3 regions of the Vallitalea okinawensis genome follow, and region 2 is predicted to be linked to each of the others. Evidence: riboswitches for the same ligand, from Rfam matches in the RefSeq annotation. Region 2 holds a riboswitch; each other region holds the start of a gene.
What was found. Region 2 has a riboswitch for glycine ahead of gcvT (glycine cleavage system aminomethyltransferase GcvT). Riboswitches for the same ligand answer to the same signal wherever they lie in the genome.
Positions count from the first base shown of each region.

Region 1: another riboswitch for glycine. It lies ahead of C1Y58_RS25380 (PTS sugar transporter subunit IIC); the one in region 2 lies ahead of gcvT (glycine cleavage system aminomethyltransferase GcvT).
Region 3: another riboswitch for glycine. It lies ahead of gcvH (glycine cleavage system protein GcvH); the one in region 2 lies ahead of gcvT (glycine cleavage system aminomethyltransferase GcvT).

Region 1 covers NZ_PQDH01000029.1:356-10,732, forward strand. Annotated here, with positions in the region: gene C1Y58_RS25370 (TIM-barrel domain-containing protein) at 265-2,685, opposite strand; gene C1Y58_RS25375 (Gfo/Idh/MocA family protein) at 2,861-4,123, opposite strand; gene C1Y58_RS25380 (PTS sugar transporter subunit IIC) at 4,242-5,261, opposite strand; glycine riboswitch at 5,450-5,547, opposite strand; gene fni (type 2 isopentenyl-diphosphate Delta-isomerase) at 5,740-6,753, opposite strand; gene C1Y58_RS25390 (AraC family transcriptional regulator) at 6,823-7,659, opposite strand; gene C1Y58_RS25395 (HD domain-containing protein) at 7,953-8,852, opposite strand; gene ftsH (ATP-dependent zinc metalloprotease FtsH) at 9,177-10,377, opposite strand, start outside.
Region 2 covers NZ_PQDH01000010.1:125,674-136,050, reverse strand. Annotated here, with positions in the region: gene gcvPA (aminomethyl-transferring glycine dehydrogenase subunit GcvPA) at 1-1,169, opposite strand, end outside; gene gcvH (glycine cleavage system protein GcvH) at 1,221-1,607, opposite strand; gene gcvT (glycine cleavage system aminomethyltransferase GcvT) at 1,674-2,783, opposite strand; glycine riboswitch at 3,108-3,190, opposite strand; glycine riboswitch at 3,191-3,289, opposite strand; gene C1Y58_RS21790 (lipoate--protein ligase) at 3,618-4,595, shown strand; gene C1Y58_RS21785 (AraC family transcriptional regulator) at 4,607-5,425, shown strand; gene C1Y58_RS21780 (ThuA domain-containing protein) at 5,542-6,204, shown strand; gene C1Y58_RS21775 (Gfo/Idh/MocA family protein) at 6,206-7,309, shown strand; gene C1Y58_RS21770 (iron-containing alcohol dehydrogenase) at 7,396-8,541, opposite strand; gene C1Y58_RS21765 (LytR/AlgR family response regulator transcription factor) at 8,632-9,369, opposite strand; gene C1Y58_RS27105 (hypothetical protein) at 9,344-9,475, opposite strand; gene floA (flotillin-like protein FloA) at 9,479-10,377, opposite strand, start outside.
Region 3 covers NZ_PQDH01000007.1:36,444-46,820, reverse strand. Annotated here, with positions in the region: gene mobA (molybdenum cofactor guanylyltransferase) at 1-22, shown strand, start outside; gene fdhD (formate dehydrogenase accessory sulfurtransferase FdhD) at 29-721, shown strand; gene C1Y58_RS17720 (hemerythrin domain-containing protein) at 927-1,481, shown strand; glycine riboswitch at 1,733-1,843, shown strand; gene gcvH (glycine cleavage system protein GcvH) at 1,976-2,359, shown strand; gene lipB (lipoyl(octanoyl) transferase LipB) at 2,396-3,064, shown strand; gene lipA (lipoyl synthase) at 3,075-3,938, shown strand; gene C1Y58_RS17700 (nucleotidyltransferase family protein) at 4,451-5,050, shown strand; gene C1Y58_RS17695 (FAD binding domain-containing protein) at 5,028-5,822, shown strand; gene C1Y58_RS17690 ((2Fe-2S)-binding protein) at 5,816-6,271, shown strand; gene C1Y58_RS17685 (xanthine dehydrogenase family protein molybdopterin-binding subunit) at 6,268-8,619, shown strand; gene C1Y58_RS17680 (hypothetical protein) at 8,649-9,284, shown strand; gene C1Y58_RS17675 (XdhC family protein) at 9,672-10,377, shown strand, end outside.

The sequences.
Region 1 (10,377 bases), on a different contig from region 2:
CTTAACATTTGATTATAAGAGTATACTGTGTCTTAAACCTTCCATATAAGCAGAACAGTTTCATCTACCTCCGTGCTGCTCTATATCTTTTAAGTAATCCTTTTAGAACTCTATTTGAAACTGTACAATTACAAAATGACACCCCTTCTTAGCTATCCTTTTTTGTACTAATTAATTTAGTTTCCTCATTCAAAAGGGTTTCTTATAAATAAAAAAGATGACCCCTATTTTACTAGAAGTCATCTTCTTAAAACATATTACAGTTTATTGGATACTTATTTCTGCTTCTTTTCCTGCTTTTATCTTAACAACATAGCACTGTCCGTAAATCCCCTCTTCAATATAAGCACCTTCATCAACTCTATCTAATTCAGTCATTGAATCGTAAACAGTTAATTCACTACCGTTCAGTAGTAATTGATTCCCTGTAACTTGATGAATTCGTAGGATATACTCCTCTACTTCCGGCTCGTATCCCCCTTCAATAGAGCTAAAGCCTATAACAGCATTTTCTTCTGTCTTTTGTGTTGTAATAAGTTGTTTGAAATAACCCATGTCCTCATACTCATAAGTCTGCCCATCATCTTCATAATACATGAACTGGCTTACCTCACCAGCAGGGAATACATCAATATAAATCCTTGAAGCTTCTTTTTGTCCTACATAATCCATATATTCCATGGTAGGTATGATAGCTCCTTCTTTAATAAAGAGAGGAATATCGCTCCATGTTACATTATCAACAGCATATTGAATGATTTGACCACCTTCATGAACAGTTCCATCAAAGTAGTCAATCCATTTACCTTCTGGTAAATAAATCTCTTTATTACTTTGTCCTTTTTCTACTACAGGTGATACTAATAGGTAATCACCAAACATCCAAGAATCTATTAAGTTTTCTACATTAGAATCATTCGGATAATCATATACTAATGGTTTTACAAGTCCTAACCCAGTTTCATAGGCTTGGCGTTCATAGCCATATATATAAGGTATAAGCTGATATCTTAAATGCATCACTTCTCTTACGGCTTCTTCTGCTACCTCACCATAAAGCCAAGGTTGTCTTTGTTGGTCTAAACGAGAGTGAACTCTAAAAATTGGTGTGAAGGCACTAAATTGCATCCAACGAGTATAGTTCTCTGGTGAAGGATTCATTCCATTAAAACCACCGGTGTCCATTCCCCACTTCACTTGACCGATATTCATATTGGATAGCATTCTCTCTCTTTGATTAGCCATGGAATTAAACCCTGAATTGATGTCTCCTGACCAAAGACCATAGGCATAACGTTGAGCACCTAAATAGAAATTTCGATTAATGGACCATACTCTTTGATCGCTATAGCCACGTTGGCCTTGGTAAAGAGCCATTTGCATATTCATATGTTGTAGATTATTACCTAATTCATCTGCTTCATCATTCCACCAACCAATGATGCCTGTGTCAAAAGCTTCTTTAGCATGATCAAAATACCAAGACCTTGCTACTGGGTTAGAAAAATCTATATCATTGGCTAATTTACCAGAAAAGTATTCTGGATAGTCTTTTTGATTAGGATAAAAGTAACCATGCTCCTCGGCATAATCCCCCTGAGTAGTTCCTGTTAAAATTCTTGGTTTCATTATTCCTGTTAGTTTAACCCCTTGCTGAAGGAGATCATTGGCTAGTTGACCGCTGGCACCATCAGGGAACTTTTCATTATTCCATCTGAATTCCCCATAATTATCTTCTCCCCAAGCTTTCCAATCAAAATCAAGTGTATAGTTATCAATCGGAAAGTCTTTTTCACGATATGTATCAACGATATCTACTAGCTCCTCTTGATCAATACCCCATTCACTATTGGTAAAGCCTAAAGACCATTTTGGAAACATTGGCGGCTTACCGCTGATTTCAGCTACTCCAGACATAATTTCTTTTGGTTCTCCAAGAATCACATAGTATTCAATATCTTTCTTTGAACTCTTTGAGAAACGGATTGTATCATCCTTTAATTTGAAAAGCCCACCATCGGAATCAAATAATAGTCCATATCCACTATTGGTCCATATAAGTGGTGCACCTGAATCTCCTTGCTGTCCTGCTTCAACACGTCCGCCTTTATCTCTACTTAAATATTTATCTGAGCTTTCAGTAGCATCAAAGCCATGAATCCCATAGAACTTCTGATCAGGAGAGTGACTAAAAGTTAGTTCATCCGTTATCGAATCTTCTATCGCTTGTTGAGTAAGAATTAAATTCTCATCTTGATCATATATTTTCAGCTCGTTAGCAACTTTATCAAATGCGATGGACATAGCATCTGTTTTCATAACCAAAGGATTGGCTTCAAGATCTTCTACAACATACTCCACTGGAACCCATGACGAACGCCCAACAACTCCAACACTTTCGCCTTTTAGTTTATCTGGTAGATAATTCACCTTTAAAATATTGTCCATACAATATTCTAGAATCGTTGCATTTCCATATACTGTAATACGAATCTGGCTACCATTTTGATGTACAAGAACTCTAGGCTCTTCTTTCTCTTCTTCTATAACATTTTCCTCTTCTGTTGCTGCAGTTGGTTTATTGACTTCAGTCTCTGTCTGAGTTGGAAGCTGATAAAAAAACAATGCTGCAACGATTATAATAGCTATAACCCCGCCCCAAAACACAAATACTTTTTTTTTCATAGATAAGTCCCCTTTTACAAATTTGATGCAATCGATTGCGCATCACTTATCTCTATCATAACATCCACCCCACCTGTTTGACAATAATAATACCAAGAAAGTATCCAACATCTACCCTAAAGCCCAAAATAAAACTAAAGACTAAGCCTATTGAGCTCAGTCTTTAGTTTAGCGATTATTTATTTTTTACTTCCTCGACGAAGTCTTCTATCTTAAGTACGCGATCGGTAACTCTAGATTCTTCTGCCGCAAATGCCATAATGTGACTTTGAACGGATATGGATGCTTCTGTCTTACCTTTAAGTTTGCCATCATTTCTAACTAACTCAACAAAGTCTTTCATTAAACCAGTATCGCCACCACCATGACCAGCTAAATCATTCGTTAACTTTATAAGTTCTTCATCATTAGATGGAAAATGCTTGATACGAATTTCGTTGTAATCAAAATCCCCTGTAATTTCTCCATGCGTTCCCATGATCTTAATGTGACGTCCACTATCTTTGCAGAAGGCAGTCATTGTTAAGCTTGCTGTAACGTTATTATCAAAACTCATATTAACGATTTGATGATCCACAACATCATTATCTGTTTGATAGACACACATACCGTAAGGACCTTCTTCTAGTGCTTTCTTACGTGCCTCATAACTTGTGTCTGGAGATATGACGGATACAGGCCAACCAACATTATCTGATAAGTATATCTTTTCAGCATTGTAAGCACATTCATTACCTGCTGGGCATCCATCAAGACAACGTTTAGGAGCTCCTTCAGGTGCATACTTCCCAGTAAAATAATCTAAAGAACCAAAAGAAGAAACTTTTACACAATTGGCTCCTACAAGCCAAAGAAGAATGTCTAAATCGTGGCAACATTTTTGTAAAATCATTGGGCTTTCTCTTTTAGAGTTACCCCAATTCCCTCTGACAAAACTATGTGACTGATGTATACGTCCAACATATTCATTATGATTAATAGTCATGATATCACCAATCACACGACGGTCGACTAGTTCCTTAAGTTTTGAGAAGAACTTGGTATAACGAAGGACATGGCATACTGAAAATACTTTGTGAGGATATTCTTTTGCTAACTCACCTAGTAATACGCATTCCTTAGCATTATTAGATAAAGGCTTCTCAAGTAATATATGGTAGTCCTTCTCCAAAGCAAGTTTAGTTGGCTCATAATGATCTTTATCAAGGGTTGCAATGATAGCCGCATCTGCTAATTTAGGTTGAGCTAATAACTCTTCCCAACTTTCAAAAACATTCTCTTTAGAGATGTTATGTGCTTCCATCATTTGCGTTCTTTTTTCTTGATCTGGTTCTGCTACTGCTACTATTTTTATATCCTTAGAATGTGTTAAAGCATACTTGGCATAGATGTTTCCTCTATCTCCTGCTCCGATAACTATCGCTGTCACTTGTTTCATCTCATCCATCTCCTTTATATAAAGTATTTCATCAGTAATTGTATTTAATACTATTATAGGAGAGGTTGACTCTGACGTCTTTATCAAAAAAGACTTGGTTTTTATGAATTTGGCTTTTTTATGCCTTGCTGGTAGCAGGGGTAACAGGTTTATATTTAATCAATCTAAAGACCTGAGCACCAAATATGCCTGCTAAGCTACCTGCAATTGCTGCTAAAGCTAAGGCTATGACGACATTTACTGGATCATTGAAAGCAAATGGTGCTAACATTCCTGGAATAGGTGCTGCAGTCCCAGGTGCATTATTAACAATACCTAAGCTGGCTGCAATGATTCCAGATACCCCCCCTCCAAGGAAATTAGAGCAATAAACAGGCAGTGGATTAGAGGTTATGATATCTGCCTGAGTTAGCGGCTCAAGCATCACTGAAACTACTTTTCCTTGATCTCCAAGTTTTAAACGCTTAAATATAATACCGTTTGTAAATGTACCACCGAAACAGGCTATGGCCGCAATACCCATAGGTAAACCTGTTAGACCTAACATGGCTGTTAATGCCATTGAACTCAATGGTGAGGTACAGATCATTTTAATCAAACCACCTAAGAAAAAGCCCATTAGAATAGGTGATTGTTCTGTTGCAGCCATTAAAGTTGTACCTACTGTATCCAATATAATTGTAACAAATGGATCACACGCTACAGCAACAAGACGCGCAATAGGTGCTAATATTAATGCACCTAAGATGATATTGATACCTTTAGGCAATTTCTTTTCTATATAAGGTGCAATCCATCCCATTAAATAACCTACAATAAATCCTGGTAGAATTCCAAAATCAGCGATAGCCACTGCAGTAACCAAAGCAAAAATTGGGTTTACTCCCATACTTAATGCTACTAAGGCTGCTGCTGCAACTCCACCCATGCCACCAGCAACACTTCCGGTCTCGTTTAAAAATTGAATACCTATGAAATCACCTAAAATATATTTATGTATCGCTTCTACAAGAAAGGTAGCTATAGCAGCATTGGCTAGGCCTGACATGGCTAGACTACCTTTTGGTGCCTTTAGACTAAATAATGAAAAAACACCTAAAACTAAGACAAGTAAAACAACACCCATTAATATTTCCATATGCTAATCCTCCTCAAGTTCTTTTTTATGCTCATTTTTAGTCCATATCTAGTCAACTAATTGTGAATTATTTATCACATCAACTATAGGAAAAAGCCTCCCTATAAAAGAACATAGTCGTAGTCCGACTAGGCAGGTTAATTGTTTCCCCACTAAAAAGAGCGCAAAAAGTAATAGCAAAGCTACGCTTTTTACGCCCTGTCCTTTTATCTGAAAGCTTCTTTACGTTGAAACGTAAATTTCTTCTTCGATGGTCAATTCATTGACTCTCTCCAGGGTAATGTCCAGATATTGTAGGCTGACCTGAAAGCTTCGATAGGTGTTTCAAGCATCACACCTTCTTTCTTCTCCGGTTATCTTCAGACTAAATCACTAAAGATATCTCCAACATCCTTCATCCATTACAATTTTAAATTCAATTATAGTATATTGAGAATTTCCATAAAAGTCAATGCACTTCCTTAACTTTTTTATTCTCTTATTTTTCCAATAACATCTTCTCCCAGTGATAGGGAACATACTGAATTTTACTTATATCACAACATCCTGTCAACAACATAAAAATTTTAAATTTATGCAATAAATCTTCAATAAAACTCTCTGTTTGGTGTAAACCATTCTTTAAATACTCGTCCAATACTCTACCACTCATACCAACGATATGGCTTCCTAATACTAGCGACTTAAAAATATGATCAGCTTTTTGAATACCACCACTAGCAATGAGTTTTAAATTCGATGCTTCCTGTCGACATTGATGTATACATACTGGAGTAGGTATACCCCACTCATAAAAGTCTTCATAAATTTTTTTGTTGTTTCTTTGATCTTCTATTTCGATGAAATTGGTTCCACCTTTTCCACTGACGTCAATATATTCTATGCCAACATCTTGAAGTCTCTTTGCCACTTCACCAGATATGCCAAATCCAACTTCTTTGACGATTATAGGACAATCTAAACGCTCCTTTAAACGAGCAATATGTTCTATTACCCCCTTAAATGAACGGTCACCTTCTGGCATGATAATTTCCTGAGCAACATTGATGTGGAGTTGGATAGCGTCAGCCTCTATCATATGAACTGCTTCATAAACATGCTCATATGATTGACCTGCACCGATATTGGCAATAACAACACCATCTCCCATGACTTCACGAACAACTTGAAAACTTGTCTTATCTCCTTTATTCTTAACAGCTATGGATTGAGATCCAACAGCCATGGGAATGTTAAATCTTTTTGCCACCTTAGCTAAGTCTCTATTCATTTTGTAAACTTCTTCAATTCCACCCGTAATAGCATTAATCATTATTGGATAACCAATTTTTTTATCAAGGAATACTGTAGATGTATCAATGTCATTAAAATCTATTTCAGGTAATGCATTATGGGATAACTTCATTTGCTCAAAATAATCGATTCCTCTATTACCAAATTCACATGCTTCAAAAATCCTAATGTGATCCTTCTTTCTATTTGCTCTACTCATGTGGCCACCTCATCTTATGTGTTTAATGTTGCTAAATTATAAGTAATCACTGTATTCTAACAGAATCCTCTAATAATTAACCATTGATTTAGAGTATTCTGTTGGTGTCATTCCTGTTATATCTTTAAATTGCTTGGAGAAGTAATGAACAGATGCATATCCCAGTTTATCTGCTATCTCAGTGAAACTCATTGAAGATTCTCTCATTAATTCTTTTGCTTTTTCAATTCTAACCTGTCTATAATAACGCATTAAGCTTATATTCATACGTCGTTTAAATAGTGCTTTAATATATGATGTACTTAAGTTAGTGTACCCCGCAATATCTTGAAGGCATAGATTTATATTGTAGTTCTTTCTAATGTACTCAATAATATGATCAACAATATCTTTTTCCATTCTTTCTTTTGTGGGAAGGGATTCTGGCAATTTTCTTTCATCTTGATTTTGCATCATTTCTAACAAAAAGGCTTCCAAGCTCATTTTAAGCATTTGTCTTATTACTGGATTGTCCTCAATTAATTCATGATGTTTATTTAAATGCCCTCTAGCTATTTTGATAAATTTTTTATACAGTTCCTTCTGTTCAGTATTTAATTGAAGTATCTTTTTTTCAAAAGTCTTCATTATATCTGAATGACTTACGAATGATACAACTACAACATTAGGCGCAACTTCACCATTAGCCCATAAACTATGAAATTCATTGGGCTTATGAAAAATCATTTGACCTGCATTTAGAACATAATGTTTCGTATCAGCCATAACTTCAAGAACACCCTTATCTACATATACCATTTCCCAAAAATTATGTTTTTCACCTTTAAAAACATAATTCTTAGCAAAATCAAAATAATAGAAGGTCATTAATGTATCTATCTCAATATAGCTTTCTAACTTCAGCATAAAAAGCCTCCACGGTTTTTCTTTCATTATAGCAGATTATGCTAAACTTGTTGAGGTTTTATCAGTACAAAAGTGGCTAACGCCACATTTAAACTGGAGATAGGAAAGTATGGTTCCTTGCGAGCAAAACGCAGTACTTTCCTATACCACAAGTAAAGTGACTAACGTCACGTTCCAAGTATGGGCAGGAAAGTATGGTTTGTTGCTTGATTATTTCGTTAGCGAAATATATCAAAAGTAATGAGGTTTGACGCCTCATTGCTTTTATAAGCAAAACGCAGTACTTACCTACACTAGAATAATAGACGTGTACCAATTCTTCTGTCATATTCTGACCATGTACCTTCTTTTGTTTCTTTTTTGATTTTTTCTATTTTATTCATAACTGCATCAGCTTGATCAGCTAGATTAACAATATAAGCCTCTGGCGTGTTTGCTGATTTAGGAGAACCATACTCCACTTTACCATGGTGTTGAACAATAATTCCTCTGAGTCTATCTTTAAACTCATCTGAATATAATGCTCCTCCTGCTTCAAAAGCTTTTTCAAGCATGGATAATCCAATAACAATATGACCTTCCATATCACCACGCATGGTTACTGTAAAAGGACCATTTGTATCGTACTCTACAATTTTACCAATATCGTGAAGTTTAGCTGCTAAAATAGCTAACTCTTTATGTTTTACATGATAACGTTCAGCATAAACCTTAGTTAAGTACATAACGTTTAATGTATGTTCTACCAAACCACCAAGGTAATTATGATGTTGAACCAATCCCCCTATGCCTTTTTGAAACTTCTCCATAAATGCAGGATTATCAAAAAAATAAGTATTCAACTGCTTCCCTTCTTCGGAGTGAATACTTGATTGAGTTAGTTCATCGAGTTCCTTAACATATCGGTCAAGATCTTCAGCTGGCAGTGATGGAAGAAAGTCATCCACATCTACATCTTCTACTTTTTTATAGGTATTGATTTCAATACCTCTGTCATTGACTGCCTTAGCTTCTATAACATCACCAACATTAAGATCTTTTTTGTAAGGGTTTATATTGACCTTCATATCACCGGTATCATTCCCAATAATGGCTATCAGTCGCTCTCCATTATCATTTAAGTTTTTAAAAATCATGAATCTACCCTGAAACTCATTTTGCTTTTTCGCATCTTCTATTAATAATTTACTCATAAACTTCATCCTCTTCAATACTTTTTTTCTAGAGTTAGTATCTCATTAGCAGTATATCAATATGCTTTTAAAACTTGCTAGTGGATGAAGCTTTTTCCAAGTAAGTATAAAAAACCTGATTCATTAATATGAATCAGGTTTTTCGTTAGAAATTATAAGGGTATCAATAGATAATCCTACTTGGTAGATTCTATCTTCATCTTGAATAGCTAAAAATTTAAAAAGACGATTATCTTCTACACGATTTTTAATTTTTGTTACCACATAAAAATTTGTATCTAAGCCTTTATTCCCACACAAAAAAAAAGGATAACAACTGTTATCCTAAATCAACTCTCCGTTTAATTCAGTTTGTCGAAAGTCATCAGCATCAGAAAAATCCATCTGTTCAGTATTTATCAGCTCTTCCCCAGCTAAAATCATCTCGATGTCATCTTCTGAAAGAGTCTCTTTTTCTAATAAAGCTTTAGCTAGATTAGTAAGGTAATACTTATTTTCAATAAGCAATTCCCTTGTATCATGGTAAAGCTCATTCATGAGCACTCTGCACTCAGCGACTGCATTTGACTCACTACCCTGATTGAGTAGTTTCATATTCAATAAACCTAGTTTCTCACTCATTCCATATTTGTGAACATAATCACTGATGATACTCGTTGCTTTTTCAATATCGTTACTAGCACCAGTTGTTATTTCGTCTTCTCCAAAGATAATCTCTTCAGCAGCTCTACCAGCTAAGCTAATCATAACTTGACTTTTCATATCTTTTTTTGAGTAATACATCTTGTCAGGAGGAATATTCATACTAAAGCCACCTGCTCCCTTGGCACTAGGGATGATGGTTACCTTTGTCACGGAATTACGTGGTGCTACCAGTTTAGTCATTAGTGCATGACCTGCTTCATGATAAGCTGTAATATGTCTATCATGCTCATCGATCATACTTCTATCCTGCTTTTCAGCGCCTGCTACTACTGTATAAAATGCTTTGTCGATATGATTCATTTCTATAAATCTACTACCATCTTTTGCTGCAAAAATTGCTGCTTCATTGAGTAAGTTTTCCAGCATAGCACCGCTAAAATACACCGTTTGTTTTGCTAATTTTTCTAGATTAATTTGTTCACTTAAAGGTTTATTACGAATGTGTAGACTTAAAATGCTCTCCCTCGCTTTTATATCCGGTAAACCAATTTCAACTTGACGATCAAATCGTCCTGGTCTTAACAAGGCTGAATCCAATATGTCCAATCGATTGGTTGCAGCAATAACTACAATCCCTTCACTATCCCTGAAACCTGACATTTCAGTTAGAAGAGCATTCAGTGTTTGGTCACGTTCATCGTTACCACCTGCTGCTCCTGCTGTTCTTTTCTTACCAAGCGCATCAATTTCATCAATGAAAATAACTGCTTTACCATGTTCTCTTGCTTTTTTAAAGAGCTCTCTGATCCTGCTTGCCCCTACACCTACATACATTTGGACAAAGTCAGATCCTGATACGGAGAAAAATGGTACGTCGGCT
Region 2 (10,377 bases):
ATGGAAATCACAAACTCTTTAAAGAAGGGCTGATTCATTTGAACGTCTACTCCTTCAATTCCTTGTAACCTCTCAGCCATATAATGAGCCTTTTTAATGCAATTACTTGCTACTTCCTTGAGACCTTCTTTCCCCATGGTTGCTAAGTAAATTGTAGCCATCAATGCACATAGTGCTTGATTGGATGTGATATTAGATGTAGCTTTTTCTCTTCTAATATGCTGTTCTCTAGCCTGTAATGTAAGAACAAACGCTCTCTTACCATTAACATCTTCTGTTTGACCAACAATACGACCTGGTAATTTTCGCATAAATTTCTGCTTACAAGCTATAAATCCTAGATAAGGACCACCAAAATTCAAAGGATTACCTAATGACTGACCTTCTCCAACTACGATGTCAGCACCACATGCGCCAGGACTCTTATAGATACCTAGACTAATCGGATCCACATTCATAATGAGTAATCCTTTATTCTCATGTAATTTTTCAGCAATCTTTTCGACATCTTCTAGCTTTCCATAAAAGTTAGGACTCTGTATAATAACCGTTGCAACTGTCTTATCAATAGAATCTAAAACTTTTTCGACATCCGTTTTTCCTTCAGTTTCATCGATAACTACTAATTCTATATCTTTGTAATCCAGATATGTCTTTACCACATCTCTTACCATAGGATGAACCGTTGATGACATGATCACTTTATTTCGTCTTGTTTGACCACAAGCCATAAAAGCTGCTTCTGCAGTTGCTGTAGCTCCATCATAGAGTGAAGCATTTGAAACGTCCATCCCAGTTAATTCACAAATCATGGATTGATATTCAAAAATTACTTGAAGAGTACCTTGACTTATCTCCGGTTGGTAAGGTGTATAAGCTGTAAAGAACTCAGATCTTGATACAATAGGAGCAATCGTAGATGGAATATAGTGATCGTATGCTCCTGCCCCAAGAAAACATGTTGCTCCATCTAAGTTAATGTTTTGGTTACTCATATTTTTTAAATCTTTACGTGTTTCAAATTCACTTTTTCTTTTTAGTACTTTTAATTCTTCTTTTAGTCTTATTTCCTCGGGAATATCATGAAATAATTCTTCAATTGTTTCTACCCCGATACTTTTTAGCATTTGTTGAATGTCTTCATCCGTGTGTGGTAGATATGGATGCATGTTATACCCCCTATTCTTTTAACATGTCATTAATGAATCAAATTCTCTTTTTTAATCGTCTAGACTGCCTATAAATTCTTCATACTTTTCAGCTGACATCATTTCTTCTAAAGCTTCTGTATCAAATTCAACGATTTCAGCTATCCAATTTCCATAAGGATCTTCATTCAATGATTCAGGTGCATCTTCTAGCTCTTCATTGGCTTCAGTAACTGTTCCTGACAATGGCATAAATACATCTGATGCCGCCTTAACTGACTCTACTACACATAATACGTCGCCCTCACTATATGTCTCATCAACTTCTGGTAACTCAACAAAAACAATATCACCCATCTTATCTTGAGCATAGTCAGTTATACCAATTCGTGCTTTGTCACCGTCAACCTTAATCCACTCATGGTCAGTAGTATAATATAATCCCTGTTCAATTTTCATTATCAACGCCTCCTTATTTATTTTTAATTAACTTCTTTAAGTTCTTTATTAAATATACTTTCAAGCTTATTTCTTATATTTCTTTTCCATAAACCGTTTACTTCTTACAACAGCATCCACTGTCTTCTTTCGTACTTGTATACTAATCTCTGTTCCTAGTTTAGCATGGTCAATATCAACAAGTCCCATACCTATACTTTTATCAATGGATGGTAAATAGTATCCTGTTGTTACTTCACCAATCTTATTTCCTTCACTATCTAAAATAGGATAACCGTGTCTTGTAATACTCTTCTTCGTAAGTTCGAAACCGATGACTTTTCTTTTTAGCCCTACCTCTTTCTGCTTTGCAAGAACTTCTTTGCCAACAAAATCATCCTTATACAACTTCACAAACATACCAAGTCCAGCTTCTAATGGCGTTATATTATCTGTTAATTCATTACCGTAAAGAGGAAGTGAAGCTTCGAAACGTAAAGTATCTCTAGCACCCAATCCTGCTGGTAAAAGTCCTTTGTCTTTCCCTTGTTCCATGATGGCTGACCATAATTGAGGTGCTTCTTTGCTATTGGCATAGATTTCAAAGCCATCTTCTCCAGTATATCCTGTACGAGAAACTAATACCTTTTTGCCTGCAATAGTCGTTTCATCTTTAAATGTATAGAATGTTAATTCACTTAAATTCAAATCTGTTAAGGGTTGTAGGATCTCTTCTGCTTTAGGTCCTTGAAGCGCAATCTGAGCATAATTATCTGATATATTCTCTAGCTTAATATCAAAGTCTTTAGATAAGCCTTGCATCCACTCATAGTCTTTCTCTGTATTACTTGCGTTGATAACTAGTAAATATTCTTGTGTATTGAACTTATAGACTAAGAGATCATCAACGACGCCACCTTTTTCATTACACATGGGTGTATAGATCACTTGACCATTTACCATTGGTTCTACATCATTAGTGACTAGATAGTTCACAAATTTTTCTGCTTCTTTACCAATGACAGATACTTCTCCCATATGACTTACATCAAATAGACCCGCAGCTTGACGAACTGCATCATGCTCTTCTATTAATCCCTTGTATTGTACAGGTAATGCCCAACCAGCAAAATCAATCATTTTTCCACCGTGTTCTAAATGCTTTTCATACAAAAAAGTTCGTTTTGTATTATCCAATTGAATACCCTCCTTTATGATTTTTTACGTTTTACTAGATTTGCATACTTCAATTACTTCACTATTTACATACTATAATGTTTCCTATACTCTCATTAAATTATTAGTTAATACTATATATGAACTAAACATTTCGAGTATTTATCTTTAGTTCAATATATATTCTTTAATTATAGGTGAATAGTTCTAAATAATTGCTAGGCTCATAGCAATTTATTGAATTCAACTTATATACATAAAATCAATAGATTATCCTTAATAAAACTATTGAGATTATGCCCCTTTAAAAATAGAAAGAGGGTAAATGGCATTATAAATAAACGCCATTTACCCTCTGTATTTTTACCTGAGAGATTCTACATGTCATATGTATTGCTCCTTGGGTGCATAAATGCTTTCCAGAGTGCTATCCGCTAGCGATCCTTTTGCCTGAAAGTTTCTATAAGTATTTGGCTATACTTTATATTACATCTTCGGCGCCCTAAGATCTCTCTCGCTAACTTCAATTAGCCACGTAAATATTCTGTTACTTTAATCATATTACAAAATGATAAGTTTATCAACTATGTATTTGCAATAATAATTATTTTTCTGTTATTCTGATAAATCCCATTAAATAATTTCTAAGATGCTATACCAAATTGTATGATTTAACTAGTATAAGATGAGGATGATGTTACAATCTAAATAAAGAAATTTTTCACTATTCTCTAATTCGCTTGCTAGGGTAGATAGTTTAAATTATAATAATTATTAATATTCTGATTCATAGTGTATGGTTCCATTAACCGTATAGATTACGAAATTAATTGTCATTCTGAGGAGGTACTTATTATGTTATCCATTATTAGTACAACAAATAACCCCTATTTCAACTTAGCTACTGAAGAGTATTTATTAAAAAACAAAGATGAGGATGTCTTTTATCTTTATCGTAATGCACCATCTATAATCGTTGGCACCCATCAAAATACTATTGCCGAAATCAATTATGACCATGTTAAAGAGCATAATATCCCTGTCATTAGACGCCTTTCAGGTGGTGGTGCAGTCTTTCATGATTTAGGAAATTTAAATTTTTGCTTTATAACTAATGTGGAGAAGAATACAGCTGAAAGTTTTAAAGAATTCACAAAGCCTATATTAGAAGTTCTCAATCAACTAGGTGTAGAAGCTATTTTTTCTGGCCGAAACGATTTAACCATCGATGGTAAAAAGTTCTCTGGAAACGCTCAACATGTTTCAAAAAATAGAATCTTACATCACGGAACCCTTTTATTCAGTTCAAACATGGCAGATTTATCAAAGGCATTAAAAGTTAATCCATTAAAGTTTAAAGATAAGAACGTTAAATCCGTCAAAAGCCGTGTAACAAATATCTCTAGTCATCTTCCTCAGCCTATGTCAATTGAATATTTTGTAGATGCTATCGCTAAGCACATAACAGGTTCTTCTCATAGCAGCTTCTATCAACTGAATGAGACTGAAACAAACACTATCCAACAACTAGTAGATAACAAGTATGATACATGGGATTGGACTTATGGTAAACAAGCTACCTATGGGTTTACTAATGCAATCCGCTATTCAGGTGGTACAATTGAATATCACTTCAACGTAAAAAATGGTTCACTAGAGGATTTAAGAATTTACGGTGACTTCTTTAATAAAGAGGACGTTCATGTCATTGAAAAAAAACTTGTTGGAACTAAACATGAGTTAGAAGCTATTAAGGATCAATTAAAAGATCTAAATCTTGAAGATTATTTTATAGGTATTGATGTTGATACATTCGTTAAAGGTCTTTTCTAGGGGGGATTTCAGTGTGTGAGTATCATGAAATTCTTGATTTTAAAGGTGCTAAAGCTCGCTTGAGTTACAGTGATAACAGCCAACTTCACTTTCCAGCTCATTGGCATGAAGAAGTCGAGTTATTCTATATCTGCGAGGGCATCTCGCATATCCATGTATCTCAAACTGACTATTGTTTAAGACCTGATGATTTACTTATTATTGGATCAAAAGCTATCCATGCCATAGATGACCAACAGAATAATAGGAAAATCATGCTACAATTTCACCCATCATTATTTAATTGTGTTCTAAATGATCCTGATATAAGTAAATTTATATACAACTTTTATTATAGCACCCAAAAATATAACATTGATACTACACCACTATTAACCTTTTTTGAAGGCTTAAAAACACTTGATCATAGGATTCAAAGTCCATTACTAGTCCAGTCTAAAATACTGGAATTAACCCATCATCTTTACAAAAACTATAAAGATAAATGCTCATCAACACATATACTAAATAACCCTATCATCCAACAGGTGGAGCAGTTCGTGGCTAATAACTATGAGGCTGTTATTACATTGGACATGATTGCTAATGAAGTCAATCTAAGTAAATATTACTTCACTAGGTATTTCAAGGAACATAAAGGTATTACATTTGGTCAATATCTACGTGAATATCGTATAAAAAAAGCTCTTAACTATCTTATAAAGACAGATATCGCTGTTACAGAAATAGCGTATACCTGCGGCTTTGATAGTATAAAAACCTTTAATCGTATCTTTAAGCATTATACCAGTTTATCACCTACTCAATATCGCGGCGTATTAAATAGATAGTACCTAGCCTAGAGCTTGAATAGAGCAATTTTTGAGTAGTATACAGCAATGAGTTAGAAGTAAAAGTACCTCCTTTTTGCTATAGTTAAACTATACTGAAAAAGGAGGTTTTTTCTATGCGTGCTCTTATTGTTTATGGTGGTTGGGATGGCCATCAACCTGAAGAAGTATCACAACATTTTAAGTCTATCCTTGAGAATATTGGTTATGAGGTTACCCTAAAGGATACTCTTGCATGCTTTAAAGATATTTCTTACCTTCAATCTTTTAACTTGATCATACCTTGCTGGACCATGGGCGAAATACAACCTGAAGAAAGTAAAGGTATTCGTGAAGCTATAGCATCAGGTATCGGCTTGGCTGGATGCCATGGTGGTATGTGTGATGCCTTTCGCCAAGATGTAGATTGGCAATTCATGACCGGTGGTAATTGGGTAAGTCACCCTGGTGGCGATGATATAACTTATACCGTTCACATGAGAAACTCCTCTAGTTCATTAGTTGAAGGTATTGCAGATTTTGAAGTTACATCTGAGCAATATTACTTACATGTTGATCCCAATAATGAAGTTCTGGCTACCACCAGATTTCCCATTGCAACTGGTGACCACACTACTAATGGGACTGTTGATATGCCAGTTATATGGACTAAAAAATGGGGGAAAGGTAGAGTCTTCTATTGTTCCCTTGGTCATGTAGCTGAAATTGTTAAGATGCCTGAAGTAACTGAGATCATGAAACGTGGCTTCTTATGGGCGTCACATAATGAGGAGGGATGATATGAATCAATTAAATGTTGGCATTATTGGATGCGGTAATATAAGCAGTATCTATCTTGACAATCTACATGATGTCTTTGATAATATTTGCTTAGTTGGATGTGCTGACCTTAATGAAGAAGCTGCAAAAAGCCAGGCTGAGAAATATAATATTGAACATATTCATTTAGATAATATGTATACACGTGAAGATATAGATATCATTCTTAACTTGACGAACCCTAAAGCTCATTACCATGTAGCAAAGAGAGCTTTGGAAAACGGCAAACATACTTACGCTGAAAAGCCTCTGACCATTACATTAGAAGAAGGTCAAGAATTAATAGACTTAGCTAACTCAAAAGGTTTAAAAATTGGATGTGCTCCTGATACCTTTTTAGGCGCTGGCATACAGACTTGTAGAAAATTAATTGATGACGGGTGGATCGGTGAGCCTATCGCTGCTACCGCAAATATGATGTGTCATGGGCATGAAAGTTGGCATCCTAATCCAGATTTCTACTATCAGCTTGGCGGTGGTCCACTATTTGATATGGGTCCATATTATTTAACTGCATTAGTAACCCTGCTTGGTCCTGTCTCAAAAGTTTATGGATCAGCTAAAAAATCTTTTGAGACGCGAAAAATTACCAGCAAAGAGCAATATGGGAAGATGATCTCCGTTAACGTAGATACCCATATATCTGCATTACTTAACTTTAAAAATAATGTCACCTGTCAACTCAATCAATCCTTTGATGTTTGGAAGCACGATTTGCCTTGTATCGAAATCTATGGAACAAAAGGCTCTCTTTCAGTACCTGACCCTAATTGTTTTGGAGGCACTATTAGGTATAGCCATAAAGGTACTGATTGGACTGATATACCCTATACACATGGTTTTGAAGAAAACAGTCGTGGTCTAGGGGTCGCCGATTTAGCTCAGTCTATTATTGATAAAAGATCGGCTAGAGCTAGTATTGATTTAGCTTATCATGTTTTAGATATTATGCATGGTATTATTAATTCTTCAAAGAAGCAGCAGGTTTTAGAGCTAAAAACCACCTGTCATCGACCATCTCCTCTACCCTGCGGCATTGACCAACATCATCTTCATTATTTATAGGGAGAACTCATAGTAGTTATTGATAAGCATAACTATATATTTCAACAAAAGCACTGGCCTACATTATATAATCATGCTTATCCTTTTTATAAACAGTTGTTTAAAATAGATAACTTGTCTTCCTTGGTTAGATCAATAGGATTATTTTTATTAGATGATATTGAAATAATCTTATTAAAATCTTCTTGATTTATTCCATAATCTCTAAGTCTAGGTATGTTTAATACTTCAACCCAGTTTGCTAAGCAGTTACTAATGTCTTTAATTTCTTCGACACTTAACGCTTCTGCAATACTCTTAAACTTTATAAGGGTCTGTTGATCGTCTATTCTCATTACTTTCTCTAAAGTGATTTTCATTACTTCTGGGAGCAGTCTACCACATGCCACACCATGTGGAATTGGGAAGATACCTCCTAATGGTCCCGCTATACCATGCACTACACCAAGTCCTGCATGTGCTAGTGTGATTCCTGATAGAAAAGCTCCATACATCACTTTACTTCTTAATTCAATGTCTTGGGATCTATTTGTACATACAGGAACTAAGGCTTCACTTATTTCTTTTATTCCAGATAACGCTAAGCTATCTGTTAGTGGATTACCTTTAGTCGATAAGTAGGACTCAATTAATTGAGATAAAGCATCTAAACCACTAGCTGCTGATACACTTTTGGGACATCCTAAGGTTAATAATGGGTCTAAGATAGCTATATCAGGTATGAAGTTTTCATGCCTTAAAGACTTTTTAAACCCTTTTTCACCTACTGAACTTATAACAGTATTCTTGGTAGCTTCACTGCCTGTACCTGATGTTGTTGGCACAGCAATAAAAGGGATCTTGATACCTTGATGTATTTTATGACCTATCCCTTCAAGGTAATTTTCTACACTGTCGCCTAAAGGTAACATAGCTGATATAGCTTTCCCAGCATCCAATACACTGCCACCGCCTATAGCGATAACTAAATCAATATTATTTTTATGGTTTAATAATACTACTTCATCAATATTATGCGGTGAAGGCTCATTAGCAATAGTTACTTCAATTACTTCTTTATCATTTAATTGATACCTCACCCCATCATAATGCCTACATGCTTTAAAAGATGCTTTTCCAATAACTAAAATAATCTTTTTAGATTTTTTAACTAAATCTATTTCTTTAATTTGTTCTAAAGCACCTTCCTCAAAGAAGGTTTGGGGTATACCATCTAAATTGAATTTTATCACTGGACCACCTCTCTCTAATTAATGTACCATAAACTATGGCTCTAACCATGAACTTAAGGCACATGATTCTATTAATCATGTGCCTTATTCCTATCCTATCTTTATTCTAAATCTTTCCTCTAGAATCTCGGCTTTTTCTTTGGTTATCAATGCATCTTCCTTTATGCCCTTAAGTTTAACAACATAAGTCCAACGACCATAAGGACTTAATCGTTTTATTTTACTAATTTGAATAATGTAAGACTTATGGCATCTCAAAAAATATTCCTTTGGCAATTTTTCTTCTATCTCACCTAAAGTCTCTGTAGTTGTGAAACGATCATCTTCAGTAATAATGATTGTGGATCGATTCTCTCTTTGTATCAGAACAATATCTTTAGGATGAATAACAGCCATGCCATTACGATTTTTGAGAAGGATCTCATTTAACTCTTTAATCTTCTCTGGCTCATTTAATTGAACTTGCGGATTAGTGACTTGCATTCTTAAGATCGTCTCATGCAACCTATCAATTTTAAAAGGCTTGAGTATATAGTCAAAAGCGTATAATTGAAAAGCCTCTGGCATAAACTGTTGATGGGCTGTTACAAAGACAATCATACAGTCAGGCTTGATGTCACAAATCAATTTTGCTGCTTCTACGCCATTAATACCAGGCATATCAACATCAAGAAATACTGCATCAGGTAAGTGTTTCTCCGTTAAGGCTAATGCCTCATCTCCACTGGCTGCTTCACCGATTATCTTTACATTCTCACACTTTTCAATGGCTTTCCTAAGGACGTAACGCATGGATGCTTCATCATCTGCTAAAAGTATGTTTAACATTTACTGTCCTCCTTGGTTTTCTTGCTCTAGGTGCCCCAAGAACTTCAGCCATGATAACGGCATTTTTTAAGCTCTTTTTAGTTACTTTCTTAATTTTCATATTCATCACCTAACCTACTATCTCGTCTGGGTCATCCTCTTCAGCAATAAGTTCTCTCATACGAGTGTCTGCTTTAATATTCTCCATGTTGTAGTAATCAAGAACACCTAGATTACCCTTTTTCAAAGCTTCTGAGATGGCAAGAGGTATTTGAGCTTCTGCTTCTACAACCCGTGCTCTCATTTCTTCAACCTTTGCTTTCATTTCTTGTTCAAGTGCTATAGCTTTAGCTCGGCGCTCTTCAGCTTTAGCCTGAGCAATTTGCTTATCTGCTTCTGCCTGTTCAATCTGCAGTTTTGCACCAATGTTTTTCCCGAGGTCAATATCTGCAATATCAATCGATAATATCTCAAAAGCAGTACCGGAATCCAACCCTTTATTTAACACCATTTCAGATATAGAGTCTGGATTTTCTAACACAGATTTATGGTTCTCTGCTGATCCTACTGTAGTGACAATCCCTTCACCGACACGAGCAATAACTGTTTCTTCTCCAGCTCCACCAATTAACCTTGTAAGGTTAGCCCTCACTGTAACTCGTGCTATAGCTTTGACCTCTATACCATCTTTAGCAACAGCGATAATAGAAGGTGTCTCAATAATTTTAGGCTTAACACTCATTCGTACCGCCTCTAATACGTCTCTTCCAGCAAGATCGATTGCCGCTGCTTGTTCATAGGTTAATTGTAGCTTGGCGCGATGAGCAGCTATTAAGGCATCAACGACATGATCCACATCACCGCCTGATAAAAGGTGACTTTCTAACTGATTAATGGATATGGTTAAACCTGCCTTTGTCGCTTTAATCATAGGTCTAACAACATCAGACGGTCTTACTCTTCTTAATCGCATACCGACTAATGATAAAATTCCAATACGAACTCCTGAAGCTAATGCGGATATCCATA
Region 3 (10,377 bases), on a different contig from region 2:
TATACTGAGTAAAAGGATGTAGATCAATATGAAAGCCACCAAACAATATAGGATACAGCAATATCATAATGGGAACTTGATAAATACTGAAGATAGGATTATAACAGAATATATACTGAATATAATTATCAATCAAAAAACCTTTATTGAGCTACCATGTACACCAGAATTTTTGAAAGAATTAACTCTTGGTTATATGCTTTCAAATGAATTAATTAGTTCTAAGACACAAATTATTGGCATTGAGGTTGATTATAAGGATGGAAAGGCTTATGTCCAACTATCTGAAGAATTTACCATCAATCCTATAGATAAAACAGTCTTAAATACAACGACTATTTATTATGCACCTCAACAAGTTATTGAGTTGATGAAGATATTTGATTCAAAGTCCCAGCTTTTTATGGAGACTGGAGGAGTTCATAGTTGTGCCTTGTGTGATCAAAATAAGATACTTATATTTAGAGAAGATATCGGGAGACATAATGCCGTTGATAAAGTGATAGGAAAGGCATTATTAGAAGACGTTAACCTTCAGGATAAGATGATACTAACTTCATGTAGAGTATCTTCTGGAATTATTAAAAAAGTCGCTAAATGGAGGATTCCTATTCTTGCTTCAAGATCTGCACCCACTGATAGAGCCATAGATATGGCTAGAGAACTTAACATGCAGCTTTGTGGTTTTGTTAGAGGAGGAAGAATGAATATCTACGCGTAATAAGGGGACAATGATACAAGTTTAGATCAAACAGTTTATTTAGAGAGAAGAGGTGTAAACTTATAGATGTAACATGGGTTACTGAAATTCATATGATTCTCCCATATACTTTATAATATAGCCGATTGATAAATGGAATATGAAACGATACATAAGGCTAATACTATAAAAGATAAATTGATTTTAAAAACGAAGGGATGATCCTATGGAATCAATAAAAATTATGATGGAAGAACATCAATATATTCTAAGAATGCTTAAAGTAGTAAGAAAAGTATGCATGAAGATATTAAATCATGAAGAAGTAGATTATAAAGATTTTTATAAAGTAATTGACTTTGTAAGAAATTATGCCGATAAACATCATCATAGTAAAGAAGAGGAACTATTATTTAAAGAATTGAAAATAAACCTTAATGAAGAAAATAGGTTAGGTCCTGTAACAGGCATGTTAGTAGAGCATGACCAAGGTCGATTATACATGCAAAACTTAGAAGCGGCTGTGAAAGAAGTAGAGGATGGCAATGAAGAAGCTAAGTTAGATGTCATTGCTAATAGTATTTCTTATACACACTTATTATATCGTCATATTGATAAAGAAGACAATCTTATTTATCCCCTTGGTGAGAAGCAATTATCCACTGAAATCCTTGATAGAATAGAAAAAGAATCTAAGAAAATTGAAATGACAGCTACTGATAACAAAGTACAGGAGAAGTATATAGCTATTCTAGAGGAACTGGAAAATAAAGTAGGTTAGTAAGTGATTCAAACAACTGTCCCTGCCAAGGCAGGGGTCATTCAAGGAATTAATCGAATAATGCAAAATTATCATTATTCATTATTGTAATTTTAAGAAAAGTGTTATATGATAAAAATATCTAAGAAATATATTCAAAATTAATATGACCAAGTGATGATGGCATGAGATATCTTTTTAAGAAGCCGAAGAAGCAATATAAAAGACTACCAGACTTATTATAGAAACTTTCAGGCAAAAGTAGTGCTATTTGATGGAACTCTGGAGAGCCCGGTACACCGGCGCCGAAGGTGAAATACACTATTATGGCTAAAATTGATAGTAGTGTAGAAACTCTCAGGTTAGAAGACAGAGAATATAATGGTGTTTTGCTTTGCAATGCCTTTATGTTCTCTTTTTTATGTTTCAAAGTTAAAGAGAAAAAGAGAGTTTATAAACCAAGGTAATTTATTTAATGCTTTAAAGCAATAATAAAAAATATAGGAGGAGTTACAATGAAAATATTAGAAGGACTTTATTATTCAAAGGATCATGAGTGGATCAAGGTTGAAGGAGCAAAAGCTTTTATAGGTATCACTGACTATGCACAAGATGCTTTAGGAGGGATTGTTTTTATTGAAATGCCTGAAGTTGATGATGAGTTAAGTGCTGGAGATGTTTATGGAGTAATAGAATCAGTAAAAGCTGCTTCAGACTCCTATTCACCTCTTTCAGGTAAAGTAGTAGAAATTAATGATGAACTTGAAGATTCTCCAGAACTTCTTAATGAAAAGCCATATGAAAGCTGGATACTGGCTCTAGAAATGTCAGATGATACTGAGCTTGATGGTTTAATGAAATCAAAAGAATACGAAGAATTTTGTAAAAGTGAAAGTTAATGTTGTATTAAAGTGCCAATGAGGAGGTGGTGTTAGATGAATTTAAATGTATTAAATTTGGGAAGATGTCCATACAATAAGGCTTTAGAAATTCAATGGGAAACATTAAAAAAAAGACAAGATAATAGGATTGATGATACATTAATTCTGGTAGAACATCCACCTGTTATAACCTTAGGAAGGCAAGCAGATAGGTCACACATTATTGGTGCAAAAAACATGCTGGAGAACAATGGCATAAAGATTTTTGAAGCCAATAGAGGAGGAGATGTGACATACCACGGACCTGGTCAAATAGTTGGCTATCCTATATTCAATTTAAGAGAATCAAAGAGGACTCTAAGACAGTTTGTCGAGAATCTAGAAGAGGTTTTTATTACTTTATTGAGTGATAAGTATAATATGAGTGCCTATAGAAACCCAAAGCATACTGGTGTATGGGTTGGTGATTCTAAGATTACTGCAATTGGTTTGGCTGTTAAACGTGGCGTTACGATGCATGGTTTTGCCTTTAATGTTAGTACAAATTTGAATCACTTTGATTTTATCATACCCTGTGGTATCCGGGATAAAGGTGTAACATCCGTTGAGAACTTAATAGGAAAAAAGGTTGATTTTGATGAAGAATATAAATCTGTTTTAGAATACTTCTGTAAAGTGTTTAAATGTGATTATCATGAAAAAAATTTTAGTATTCAAAAATAGGAGGAATGTTTTGAACGTCTTACGAAAACCAGAATGGCTTAGAATAGATCTAAATAAAGGGCGAAGCTTAGATGTTGTGAAAGAGATACTTGAAAGATTATCATTAAATACCGTCTGTGAAGAAGCTAGTTGTCCTAATAGAATGGAATGCTTTAGTAAAAGGACTGCAACTTTTATGATCTTGGGGAGCCAATGTTCACGTCATTGCAAATTCTGTAACGTATCCCATGGACACCTAGAGATGGTTGACCAAAAGGAACCTGAGAATATTGCAAAAGCCGTTAAAGAACTTGGACTAAAGCATGTGGTCATTACTTCCGTAACACGAGATGATCTAGCAGATGGGGGAGCAGGACACTTTGCTGAAGTCATAGAAGCCATAAAATCATATCAGAAAAGAATTATTATTGAGGTACTGATACCAGACTTTCAGGGGAATAAAGAAGCTCTTAAAAAAATAGTGGATGCTAAACCAGAAATAATCAATCATAATATTGAAACCATTCCAAGACTATACAATGAAGTTCGGCCAGAGGCAATTTATAAAAGATCTTTGGAATTGCTAAAGAATATAAAGGCTGTTGATAATAAGATATTTACCAAATCAGGGATAATGGTAGGTCTTGGAGAAAGACAAGAAGAAGTGTTAGAGGTATTGAAGGATTTAAGAGAAGCAGGATGTGATTTCTTAACGATAGGGCAGTACTTAGCACCTAGCAAAGAACATTACCCCGTTAAAGAGTATGTCCATCCGGAAATTTTTAATAAGTATAAGGAAGAAGCTCTTAAGCTTGGATTTAGCTTTGTAGCATCTGACCCATTAGTAAGAAGTTCATACAATGCTGCTGAGATGTATAATAACAAAGAGGATTAAAAAAGCGGGGGGCATCTCATAAATAAATGAAAAATATTTAGGGCGATACGCCCTTTTTTTAGTGTAGGAAAGTATTGCGTTTTGCTTATAAAAGTAATGTGGCATTAGACACTTTTGTATGTTAACTATAACATTTTTTAGGAGGAATGATTAAAACAATTGACAAAAATAACCTTATGAATGTATAATATAATTAAAATTATTTAATATCACTAAACTAATATTTCATTTATTTATTCAAACTAAACATCTATCTTACTTAATTTAATTCCATTAAACTCAAATCAAACTTATACCAGCAATCAGGTCTAACTTATTTATATTTCACCCTATAATATTAACATCAATCTTTACTAATCTCATTCTACAAATGTTACAGAATCATTGACTATAACCCCTTTCAGTTTTAAAGTTTATTTTACTTCTATTAAGATTATTAATTGAGGATTTTTTGTTGTACATAAAAATCGTAGAAGAAGACAATATGGGAGAGAAAGGAGTTATTAGGTATTATGACATGTGATGCAGTTATTTTAGCTGGCGGCTATTCAAGTCGAGCTAAAACCAATAAGATGGCATTAATGATTAACCAACAGTCTATTCTATCTTTAAACATTGAAGCTTTCTATCCATTTTGCAAAAGAATAGTAGTTGTTGGAGGACATCATTTTGAAGAAACGAAAAGGCTTGTACGTGAGTATGATAAAGTCAAACTAGTTAAGAATGAAAACTATGACAGGGGTATGTTTAGTTCTGTTAAACGTGGTGTTGCAGAAATGGAAAATGACTTTTTTTTAACCCCTGGTGATTATCCGATGATCCATTCATCGACATGTGAAAAACTGAAACGAGGGACTGGGGACATAGTTATTCCCACATATAATGGGAGAAAAGGACATCCTATTTTTATTAAGAAAAAACTCATAGCAGCCTTAATAAAGGAACCGGTTTCATCAAACTTAAAAGTCTTTCGTGATCGACAGAATCTAAGTTGTATCTCTGTTGAAGATGAGGGGATTTTATACGATGTGGATACAATCAATGATTATATGATTATAAAAAAAAGAGTAGAGAGGAGAGTGCTAACAAGTGAATATAAGAACTTACCATAAGGTTGATTCTATTGACGAAGCTTATACCTTGTTGACTGCGAATTCAAGGGCAACCATTATTGCAGGTGGAGCTTGGCTCAAACTATCACCTAAAGAAGTTGACCCAGCTATTGATTTGTCACCCCTAAAACTAGATGAAATTATTGAAACAGAAGATGCATATGAAATCGGATGCATGACAACCTTAAGGCAGCTTGAGAAAAATGCATCCTTAAAATCTCATTATAATGGGATTTTAACTAGAAGCATTGGCACAATTATGGGAGTACCTATCAGAAATATAGCTACAATTGGAGGAACTATTGCTGGGAAGTATGGGTTTTCAGACTTAATAACACCCCTTTTAGTACTCGATACTGAGTTAGTTTTTTATAAAAAAGGGCAAATATCTTTAAATACTTTTTTAAGTTCAAAAGACTTTCAAAAAGACATCCTATTAAAGATAATCATACATAAAAATACTGGGAAAGGGTATTTTTATTCCATGAAAAAGACGAGTAATGACTTCCCCATTCTTAATATAGCTGTATCAGAGACTGGCAATCAATTCAAAGTTGCAGTAGGTGCAAGACCGGGTTCTGCAAAATTAGCTGGAGCAGCTATGGATTATCTCAATAGACAGCCCAAGATAACTGATGAGGTCATACGTGAGGGAGCTCATATAGCAGCAGAAGAATTAACATTTGGTTCAAATATTAGAGGATCACAAGAATACCGACAAGAGCTATGTAGAGTGCTTGTAAGAAGAGGATTAGAGGAGGTGGGATGTTGAGAGTTCAATTAACCATCAATGGCTATAAGAAAGAGCTTGATGTAAAGCCTGATGAGTATTTACTGGAGAGCTTAAGAAAAAATAATTATCTAAGTGTTAAGAAAGGATGCGACTCTTCTTCTTGTGGTGTCTGTACTGTTTTATTAGACGATTCACCTATAGCCTCATGTACTTATTTAACCGTAAAGGCAGATGGACATGAGATTACTACAGTTGAAGGGATACAGAAGGAAGCAGAACTCATCGCAGACTTTTTTGGTAAAGAAGGAGCTGACCAGTGTGGTTATTGTCATCCTTCCTTAGTCTTAACAGTTTATGCAATGAAGAAAGAGTTAGTCAAGCCTTCAGACGAGGAAATCAGAGCTTATTTAGTAGGCAATTTATGCAGATGTTCAGGCTATTTAGGTCAGCATAAAGCCATTAAAGCATATTTGGAGGTGGCGGTGTGAGATGTGTAAATACCGATGTACCATCAATTGATGGTAAAGGTTTAATGATGGGTAAACCAGCTTATGCGGATGATTTGGCTGCACCAGATTCTCTCATAGTAAAAGTACTAAGGAGTCCTCATCCATTTGCTAGAATAACCAATATAGATACGAGTAAAGCCCTGGCGTTAGAAGGGGTTGAGTGTGTTCTCACCTATAAAGACTTTGAGAGAAGACCTGTTACAAGAGCTGGGCAAGGTTATCCAGAACCTTCACCACATGATAAGTTTATTCTAGATGAGTATGTACGGCATGTAGGTGACGAAGCAGCAGTGGTTGCTGCCATTGATCTTGAAACAGCTTTGAAAGCACTAGATTTAATTGATATTGAGTATGAGGTTTTGGAGCCAGTTTTAGATTTTGAAAAGGCTTACGGTCATAAGAGTATTGTACATAATGAGCCAGAAATACATGAAATGTTTCCTATTGGATTTGAACCCAAAAAGAATGTTGCGGCATCCTATAACATGCATGTCGGTGATATCGATAAAACATTGGCTGGTTGTGATGTGTTATTAGAGTCGTCTTTTTATACCCATGCGCAGGCTCATGTAATGCTAGAGCCCCATACAGCCAATGCAAGAATTGATTATCAAGGGCGTTTAGTCATTTATTCGTCCACACAGACACCTATACATGTGCGCCGTATAGTCTCACAAGCATTAGGCTATCCGTTAAGTAAAATAAGGATCGTCAAGCCAAGAGTTGGAGGAGGATTTGGAGGGAAACAGTGTGTTCATGGTGAAATGTTATTAGCAGCAATTACGCTAAAAACAGGTAAACCTTCTAAGATTGTTTATACACGTAAAGAAGTTTTTGAGTCCAGTTATTCTAGACATCCAATGCGTTTTGATATTAAATTAGGAGCAACGAAAGACGGGCAACTCAAGGGGATTGATATGCACCTCCTTTCTGACACAGGAGCATACGGAGAGCATGCCTTAACTGTATTCATGGTTGCCGGTTCCAAAGTACTGCCACTTTACAATAAAGTGGATTCTGTACGCTTCAATGGTGAAGTTGTTTATACGAATCATACACCTGGGGGAGCCTTTAGAGGCTATGGTGCAATACAAGGTAATTATGCCTTAGAGTCTGCCATTGATATGTTATGTGAAAAGTTGGGTATGGATCCTACTTCATTTAGAGAGAAGAACATGATTAGGGAAGGTGAAACATCTCCAATTTTTAAAATCATGGGAGAAGGCACAGAAGGTACTGCGATGAATATGGATAGCTGTAAACTAGACTATTGTATGACGAGGGGGAAAGAATTAATTGGGTGGCAAGGTAAATATCCATGTCAAAAGGATGAGGAGCATAAAGTAAAAGGTATAGGAATGGCTATTGCTATGCAAGGCTCTGGCATTCCAAATATAGATATGGCATCAGCTATAATCAAGTTAAACGATGATGGATTTTATAACTTACTCATTGGTGCAACAGATATTGGTCAGGGAAGTGATACAGTTCTTGCACAAATAGCTGCTGAGAGTTTAGGAGTTGATTTGGATAAGATAGTCGTTTATTCCTCTGATTCGGATTTAACGCCTTTTGATACAGGAGCCTATGCTTCCAGTACCACCTATGTTTCAGGTAATGCTGTCAAAAATGCTGCAGACAATATGCGCCAGATGGTTATGGAAGAAGGCGCTAAAGCACTAAGCGTGGATGTAGATCATATCACATTTGATGGAGAGGTTATTAAGGTTATCGATAGTGATCAGATAATGACTTTAAGTCAGTTAGCTAATCGTCTTTATTATAATGAAGATCACAAGCAATTAGTGGCAACTAATTCTTATGTTGGGACCAAGTCACCACCACCATTTATGGCTGGCTTTGTTGAAGTCGAGGTGGATACAGAAACAGGTAAAGTTGATGTGTTGGACTATGTTGCAGTTGTAGATTGTGGTACTACCATTAATCCTAAATTAGCTAAAGTGCAGGTTGAAGGTGGTCTTGTTCAGGGAATCGGGATGGCTATGTATGAAGAAGTTCATTACAATTCAAAAGGTACGTTGATCACAAATAATTTGATGAACTATCGCATACCTACAAGAAAAGAGATTACAAACATGCATGTGGAGTTTGCTGATAGTTATGAAGATTCTGGACCTTATGGTGCGAAATCAGTAGGAGAGATTGGTATTGATACGCCACCAGCTGCTATTGCAAATGCCATTTATAATGCTGTAGGAGTAAGAATACAGACCCTGCCAATCACTTCAGAAAAAGTTTTAATGGGATTATTGCAAAAGCGTCAAGAAGAAAATGACAAGTCAGATGAGGATACACATTACGCATAAAAATTACTAAAAAATAAAGGAGAATAATTATGGGAAAAAGTAAACTTATAAAATTAATATCTCAAATCGTATTTTTTGGGGCCATCTGGGGGATAGTAGAAGCCTCTTTAGGTTATGTTCTGCACTTGATACCAATACCTATTTCAGGGCTAATTATGTTTCCAATTGCCACTTTTATTCTTGTGAAAGCTTATAAAGCAACAGATTCAAGAGCAGCTTTAATTGTTATTGGATTCATTGCAGCAGCTATTAAGTCAATTGATCTTTTACTACCAGGATTAAGTATCTTTAAAACGATTAATCCAATGTTTTCTATTGTGTTAGAAGCAGTAGTAGTAGCAGTTGCTTATCCAGCTTTAACTGGAAGTAGTAGAACTAAACAAGTTTTGACTAGCATTGGCGTAAGTGTAGGATGGAGAGGGGTCTTTATTCTCTATATGCTAGGTCAATATTTGGTTACAGGAAACTTAGCAAAATATTTGGCAACACCATTGGCGACTATTAACTTTATAGTGGTTAACGGCGTTATGAGTGGACTAATTGTTGCAGGAGCTTTATGGATTGAGGGGAGAACTAAGAGTTTGGATGTTAGAAAGTGGGGAGTGCAGCCGGTCTATGCTGTGATCGCATTAGCTTTAGCATTGGGGATACAGTATATGATTTAAAGATAATATTAGTTCAAATAAGATAATAGAATTAGAGTCAAGCATATAAGAGGTACTATTACGCCAGCTGGGAAGACGTCCATGTCTTTGACAGCTGGACTCGACGTCCTGTCTCGCTACTCCATAGTACCCCTTACATGCTTTCGGCGTTGCTTTGGGGATAAGTCACCAATAAGTGTACTGTAATTTAGCTAGAAGAAATAATAAGCAAATAGGTAAATGAATAATTTAGTATTCGTACTGTATGGAAAAAAGTTATATTAACAAGTAAAGGGAGAATAGATGCAATTAATCCATCTAGTATGGTAGTTCGTTAATGGACCATGCTGGGCAGTCTATAGAGAAAGTAGTGGAAATGTGAACAGAATATATGATGAACTGATCAAGATGAAAAACTCAGGGGGACCTTGCATGGTGGTTACTGTTGTTGAAAAAACAGGTGATGGACCAGTTGAGGTTGGCAAGAAGATGTTGGTTGGAGAAAATGGTGAGGCCTTTGGTACAGTAGGCGGTGGTGCTCTTGAATACTTTGCTAGGGAGAAGTGTAAGGAGTTATTAAAGAAGAGGCAGAGTATATTTGAAAAATACCTTTTAAATGAAGGTAAGATTGTTGAGCAAGCCACCACGTTGCCTATGGCATGTGGTGGAATGGTCTCATTATTTTACGAGTACATAGGTGTCAAAGCCCACATCTATATTTTTGGTGCAGGACATGTAGGGCAGGCATTAACGAGGGTACTAAAGACTATGGATTTTCACGTAACTGTAATAGATAGTCGTAAAAAAGTATATGAAGCTTTTGTAGGTGCTGATAGAAAGGTGCATGCATCTTATGCTGAATTCATCGATCAAGAAGGTCTAAGAGAAGGAAGCTATGTAGTGGTATGTACACCTTCTCATAAGCATGACTATAACGTGATTAATAAAGTACTAGAGCTACAATTAGAGCCGCGGTATATTGGGATGCTATGTTCACCAGTTAAGCTAAAAGATTTCTTGGAAAAAACCTATGATAACTTTGGTAAAGATGTTGATTTATCTAATTTCTATTCACCTATAGGCTTAGATACAGGTGGTGGGACCCCTGAAGAGA